Linked DNA regions of Actomonas aquatica. The protein of the gene in region 1 binds, or shares a complex with, the protein of each later gene. Links are inferred from orthologs where the notes say so. Each region holds a gene or a part of one and is shown on either strand. Other genes may lie near its edges. The genes, in order: K1X11_RS07185 and uvrB.

Region 1 (3,102 bases):
CAGGAGAAGGAGTGCGGTCGGGCGTCAGACTCGGAGCAGGGCGCGAAAGCCGCGGGCGCTGTAGTAGGATTGGGCGCCGTTGTGGTAGATGAAGACGCGGCCGTAGCGGCGGTCGCCGAAGAGGGCACCGCCGCGCTCGCGCACGTCGGCCGGCGTGGCGAGCCAGCTGGACGTTTTTTGGTCAAAGGCGCCGAGCGACTGCAGGTGGTGGTAATCGGCTTCGGTCAGCAGCTCAACCCCCATGGCCGCGGCGGTATCGATGACGTTGCCGGCCGGCTGATGGGCTTTGCGTGAAGCCCAACCGGCTTGATCGTAGCAGAGCGCGGTGCGGCCAGCGGGGCTCTCGGGCGAGCAGTCCATGAAGGTGAGTTCGCCGTTCGCGGCATCGACCTTCACTACGTCCGGTTCGCCGCCGGTTGCTTCCAGTTGGTGGAGTGCGGTGAGTTTCGCCGGGGCGGCGGCGTTGAGCTGCGCGGTGACGTCGGCCCAAGAGATTCCCGGATGCCGCTGTGGGTTGGCCTCAAAACGAGCGGCGAGGGTGGCGAACAAGGCGTCGCTTTGGTCGGAGGAGAGATTCATGGGGAGCGACGCCTACCAGCCGTAGGCGCGTTTGATGCGGAGGCCCTCGTAGAGGTCGGGGGGGAGCTCTTGGAGGAAGCGTGATGGGCTGAGCAGCATGCCGCCGGGGCCTGCTTTGGTCGCGACTTTGGGGTAGCAGAGGTAGAGTTCGTTTTTGGCTCTCGTGACCGCGACGTAGAAGAGGCGGCGCTCTTCCTCGACGTCGCCGGCTTCGATGGAACGGCGGGTGGGGAACTGGCCGTCGGCGCAACCGATCACAAACACGACGTCGTATTCGAGGCCCTTGGCCTGGTGCACGGTGGTGAGACGGATGGCGTCCTGTTCGGAGTCGACGGAGCGATCGCTGGTCTCGCCGTTGAGCAGGACGATTTGCGCAAGCAGGTCCTGCATCTCGGTGTAACGGGCGGCAAAACCGGCGAGCGCGCCGAGTTCGTCGAGGCGGTCGATGTAGTCGGCGAAGGCGCCTTTGAGGTAGTCGCCATACCAGCCGTCGATGGCGACCTCGACAGTGATCTGCGGCGACTCGTCGCGCATGGCGTCGGCGGTCTGTTTGAGCGAGGCGCAGAAGCTGGGCCATTCGTCGCGGGCGCCTTTGGGGACTTTGCTTTTGACGTCGTCGGTGGTGAGCGCGTCGACGAAGTCCTGCTGCATGAGTCGGGCGTGATCGAGGGCGGCGTGGTAAATCTTGGAGGCGCCTTTTTCGCCGATCTTGGGCAGGAGGCAGGCGCAGCGTTGCCAGGCGGATTCGTCGGTCGGGTTGTAGACGAAACGCAGGATGGCGACGAGGTCGCGCACGTGGGCGCGTTCGAAGAACTTCACGCCGGAGGTGATGTGGTAGGGCACACCGGCGCGGGAGAAGGCGAGCTGGGTTTCGAGGGCGACGAAGTGCGAGCGGTAGAGCACGGCGATCTCGTGCGGCGAGACGCCCTCGTCTTCGACCAGGGCGCGGATGCGTTTGATCAGGAACTCGGCCTGCTCGCGGTCGTCCATGGTCTGGACGACGTAGGGTTTTTGGGAGTTGGCGCGGTGGGCGCGCAGTTCCTTGTCGAAGTGGCGGCCGGCGGGTTGAGCGAGCAGGACGCCGTTGGCGAGGTTGAGGATCTGCGGGGTGGAGCGGTAGTTGGTCTCGATGCGGTGGAGCTGGGCGCCGGGGTGCCGCTCGAGGAAGGTCATGATGTTTTCGAAGTTCGCGCCGCGCCACGAGTAGATGCACTGGGCGTCGTCGCCGACGGCCATGATGCGGTGGTGGGGCGCGAGCGCGTCGACGATCTGGGACTGGATGGTGTTGGTGTCCTGATACTCATCGACGAGGAGGTGGCGGAAGCGTTGGGCGAAGTAGTCGGCGACCTTGGGGTCCTCCTGGAGGAGCTTGAGCCAGAGCTCGAGGAGGTCGTCGTAGTCGACGACGTTTTGTTCACGTTTGGTGGCCTCGTAGGCCTTGGCGAAGGTGGGCAGGGAGACGGCGATGTCGCTGTATTGCGGGTAGTGATCCTCGACGGTCTGGGCGAGGGACTTCTGGGTATTGCGCGACATGGAGAGCACGCTGAAGAGCGGGCCGGGGCGCGGGTTGGTTTTGTCTTTGAAGAAGGATTTGTGCTCGGCCTCGACGACGCGTTTGAGGAGTGATTCGGATTCGTCGGCGTCGAGGATGGTGAAGTTGCGCGGCAGTTTGAGGGCGGGGGAATCGCCGAACATGCGCAGGGCGCGGTTGCCGAGGCTGTGGAAGGTGCCGCCCCAGAAACGGTTGGCTTCGGCGCCGGTGAGGTCATGCACGCGGTGGAGCATTTCCTTGGAGGCCTTGTTGGTGAAGGTGAGCAGCATGATCTCGCCGGGCGGGATGCCCTGGTGGAGGAGCCAGGCGACGCGGTAGGTGAGGGTGCGGGTCTTGCCGGAACCGGCGCCGGCGAGCACGAGCACCGGACCGGGCGGGGCGGTCACGGCGTTGAACTGCTCCTCATTGAGCTCCGCCTTGAAGTCGATGGGCGGGAAGCCGGGGCGGGTCGGGGCGTCGTCGTCGCGGTCGAGAATGAAATCCATGCGACGGGCAGGGTCGCGGTTTCGCGGGCGGGTGCAAAGCGGAAAGCAGCGGGTGGGTCAGGGGAAGGTGAGCACGAACTCGAGGTCGCCCCAAAAGGCCCAGTCGAAGCTGGGGTTGCCGCGGGGGTCGACCTGGAGCTCGAGGGTGGCGTTGTCGGCCCGGTCGGCCGGCAGGTCGACGGTGAAGCCCTGCAAGAGTCGACGCGCGGGGTCTTTGTAGGGATCGAGGGTTTGTTCGAGTAACAGCACGGGCGGTCGGTCGACTGACCGCAGCACGATGCGAAAAACGCAGCCGTCGGTGTGGCCCTCGGGGGAATCGGTGACGCCGTCGCGGAAACCGAAGGTGCCGGAGAGGCGCAGGGCTTGGGGAGGGGCGGCGAGGACAAAGCGGGCCGGGGCGTGGGCGAAGAAACGCACGTGGTCGGGAAACTCGGGCAGGTAGAACGGGGCGACCATGGCCTCGGTTTCCTGCATGTCTTCGAGGGT
Region 2 (3,220 bases), 1.6 Mb from region 1 along the record:
GGGAACGCCTCGCCGCCGAGGAAGGTAAGGCGCTGCCAGACGATCACTTCGTCAAAGGCTTCGGCAAGAAGAACGAGTTCATCATCCCCAACCTCCTGGGCTGGGCGACGGGCCCAGCTGAGGTGCACCGCCTGTCCCTGCGCAAAGAAGCGCTCTATCGCGAGATCGTGGTGGAGAAAGGACTCGAGGCGCTGCCCGGCGTGCACACCTTTCTCGACCGCCTGCGGGCCGCGGGCATCCCGACCTGTGTGGGCTCCTCCACCCACCGGCAAAACATCGACACGATCCTCGAAGTGATGGGCTTCACTGGCCTGTTCGACGACATCGTCACGGCCGAGGACGTGAGTGAGGGCAAACCGCACCCCGAGGTCTTCCTCAAAGCGGCGGGCAAAATCGATCGGCCGCCGGAGCGCTGTGTGGTCTTCGAAGACGCCTTTGCCGGCATCGACGCCGCCCGCGCCGGCGGCATCAAAGTCGTGGGCGTCGCCACCACGCACGACGCCGCGACGCTCGCGCCCCGCGTCGACCGTGTCGTGCATCAACTGGACGAGTTGTCGATTGAGAATCTTTGCGCATTGGTAACAGCTAGATGAGCCTCTTCCAACTTGCCGCCGATTATCAGCCGACTGGGGACCAGCCCCAAGCGATCGAAGCCTTGGTCAACTCGATCAATGCGGGTAACCAGGCGCAGACGCTGCTCGGCGTCACGGGCAGCGGCAAGACCTTCACGATGGCCAACGTCATTGCGCGCTGTGACCGGCCGACGCTCATCATTTCGCACAACAAGACCCTGGCGGCGCAGCTCTTCTCGGAGTTCAAAAACTTCTTCCCGAACAACGCGGTCGAATACTTCGTTTCCTACTACGACTACTACCAGCCCGAGGCCTACATCTCGTCGTCGGACACCTACATCGAGAAGGATTCGTCCATCAACGAGGAGATCGAGCGCCTGCGCATCGCCGCGACCAGTGCGCTGGTGTCGCGCCGCGATGTGATTGTGGTCGCGTCCGTCTCCTGCATCTACGGCCTCGGTTCGCCGGAGGATTTCACCACGCTGCGTGTCGAACTGCGACGCGGCGGACTCATGCCGCGACAGGAGTTGTTGGAACGACTCGTCGACAACCTTTACGAGCGGAACGACTACGACCTGAAACGCGGTCGTTTCCGCGTGCGGGGTGACGTCATCGACATCATGCCGGCCTACAGCGAACAGGGCCTGCGCGTGGAGCTGTGGGGCGACGAGGTCGAGGCGATCAGCGAGTTTGATCCGCTCACCGGAAACACCCTGCGCGAGCTGCAGCAGTTTGATCTGTATCCTGCGAATCAATACGTGACCACCAAGGGCAAGCTCGATGCCGCGGTCGGTGCAATCAAGACGGAGCTGGATCAGCGCGTGGCGCAGTTTGAAGCGGAGGGCAAATACCTCGAGGCACAGCGCATCCGCATGCGCACCAACTACGACCTCGAGATGCTGCAGGAGATGGGGTTCTGCAACGGCATCGAGAACTACTCGATGCACCTCTCAGCTCGTAAACCCGGGGAACGCCCCTTCTGCCTGATCGATTTCTTCCCCGAGGACTTCATGCTCTTCATCGACGAGAGCCATGCGACCGTGCCGCAGATCGGCGGCATGTTCAACGGCGACAAGGCGCGCAAAACGGTGCTGGTTGACCACGGGTTCCGTCTGCCGTCGGCTCTCGAAAATCGTCCGCAGTCCTTCGCGGAGTTCGAACAAATCACCGGACAAACCCTCTACGTCTCAGCCACCCCGGCCAAATACGAGATGGAGCGTTCGGCCGTGGTCGCGGAGCAGGTGATTCGACCGACGGGGCTGCTGGATCCGGAAATCGTGCTGCGGCCGACGAAGGGCCAGGTGGAAGACCTGATGGGCGAAATCCGCGCCGCCGTCGAAGCCGGTGAACGCGTGTTGGTCACGACGCTCACCAAACGCCTTTCCGAGGACCTCACCAGCTACCTGCGCGAAGCGGGTGTGCGGGTGGAATACCTGCACTCCGATATCGATGCGATCGAGCGCGTCGAGATCCTGCGCAATCTACGGCTGGGCAACTTCGATGTGCTGATCGGCATCAACCTGCTGCGCGAAGGTCTCGATCTGCCGGAAGTGGCGTTGGTGGCCATTCTCGACGCCGACAAAGAGGGTTTCCTGCGCAGCGCCACGTCGCTCATCCAGACGGCCGGCCGCGCCGCGCGTCACGAACGCGGTCGCGTGATCTTTTACGCCGACAATCAGACCGACTCCATCAAGCACACGCTCGCAGTGACGATGGACCGTCGCGAGAAGCAGATCGCCTACAACGAAGCGCACGGCATCACACCGCGCAGTGTGGTGCGCGCCGCGCAGGCGAGCTTGCACGTTTATGACGGTAGCGGTCGCGGCGTGGACGAAGAGGCGGCGGTCGCCGAGGGCAGCGACGAGGATGTGTCGGCGGTGATCGAGGAGCTCGAGGTCGAGATGACCGAAGCATCCGGTCGCTTGGAATTTGAGCGGGCGGCGCTGCTGCGCGATCAGATCGAGGCGCTCAAAACCGGCGACTACAAGAAGCTCGCCAAAGTGAGCGACCAAGCCGCCCGTGGGGGCCGCAAAAAAGGCAAAGGCAAGGGCGGCGTCTATCGTGGTGGCAAGTGGCGGAAGTAGCCGTCGGCTGCGGTGGTGTTCTTGCCATTGTCGCCGGGCAAACCTTCGCTCTGCGCCGTGACGCGTTGGTTTCGAATTTGCGGGCTGTGGTTGCTGGCGGGGCTGTTAACAGCTCACGCCCAACTGGAGGTCGCGCCGGACGATGCACAACGTCCGCCGACGGCGGAGTGGTTGGAAAACGTGCTTGGCGCGGGCGAGCAAATGACCTGGTCGCAGCTCTCTCGCGCGGCGAGTGATGCGGCTATCGTCGCCGCCGAAGCCAATCGCAGTGAGGCGATGGAGGGTTGGTTGGTGGTGGCGCGCTGGGCCCGCGTGATGGGCTCCAATCAACGCGACGTCAGCGATCGTTGGATTCTGGCCATGAACCAGGCCGGGCTCGGTCATCCCAACATGCCCAGCGAATACGACGTGCCCGACGCGATTGTGAGCGAGCGGCTCACCGAGGCGTTTGTCGTGCAGCTTTTCACCGATGTGGAGCTCTCGCGCAGCCTGTTCGATCTCGTCTCGCCCTACGACAACTTGCTGGTGGTGCTCGATCATCTGCAACGCCTGCAGCAGGTGGGG

What was found.
Region 2: the proteins of K1X11_RS07185 (region 1) and uvrB are in contact, whole or in part, in a crystal structure (PDB 7EGT), measured with the Thermus thermophilus proteins. The link is inferred for Actomonas aquatica from one-to-one orthologs. Residues at the interface, in WP_096412145.1 of Thermus thermophilus: His654, Arg656, Phe657, Gln666, Asp668, Glu669, Lys680, Arg681, Leu682, Ser683, Lys685, Tyr686, Ala687; in WP_096411307.1 of Thermus thermophilus: Glu23, Leu25, Arg26, Asp27, Gly28, Glu29, Arg30, Phe31, Arg55, Glu326, Asp327, Phe328, Glu379, Ser382, Gln383, His398, Gly400, Arg401.

The regions. Positions count from the first base shown.
Region 1 is NZ_CP139781.1:1,873,680-1,876,781, reverse strand. Bases 105-2,985 are described here. They hold K1X11_RS07185 (ATP-dependent helicase), read right to left. Parts: upstream 2,617-2,985; coding sequence 592-2,616; downstream 105-591. Other genes in these bases: K1X11_RS07180 (hypothetical protein), read right to left, coding at 2,674-2,985; K1X11_RS07190 (DUF4256 domain-containing protein), read right to left, coding at 105-579. In the rest of the region: more of K1X11_RS07190, read right to left, coding at 25-104; more of K1X11_RS07180, read right to left, coding at 2,986-3,102. UniProt on the Escherichia coli protein: A helicase with DNA-dependent ATPase activity. Unwinds DNA duplexes with 3'-5' polarity. Translocates on single-stranded DNA with 3'-5' polarity. Initiates unwinding more efficiently from a nicked substrate than double-stranded DNA.
Region 2 is NZ_CP139781.1:235,496-238,715, forward strand. Bases 124-3,122 are described here. They hold uvrB (excinuclease ABC subunit UvrB), read left to right. Parts: upstream 124-589; coding sequence 590-2,656; downstream 2,657-3,122. Other genes in these bases: K1X11_RS00935 (HAD family hydrolase), read left to right, coding at 124-593; K1X11_RS00945 (hypothetical protein), read left to right, coding at 2,714-3,122. Outside these bases: more of K1X11_RS00935, read left to right, coding at 1-123; more of K1X11_RS00945, read left to right, coding at 3,123-3,220. UniProt on the Escherichia coli protein: The UvrABC repair system catalyzes the recognition and processing of DNA lesions. A damage recognition complex composed of 2 UvrA and 2 UvrB subunits scans DNA for abnormalities.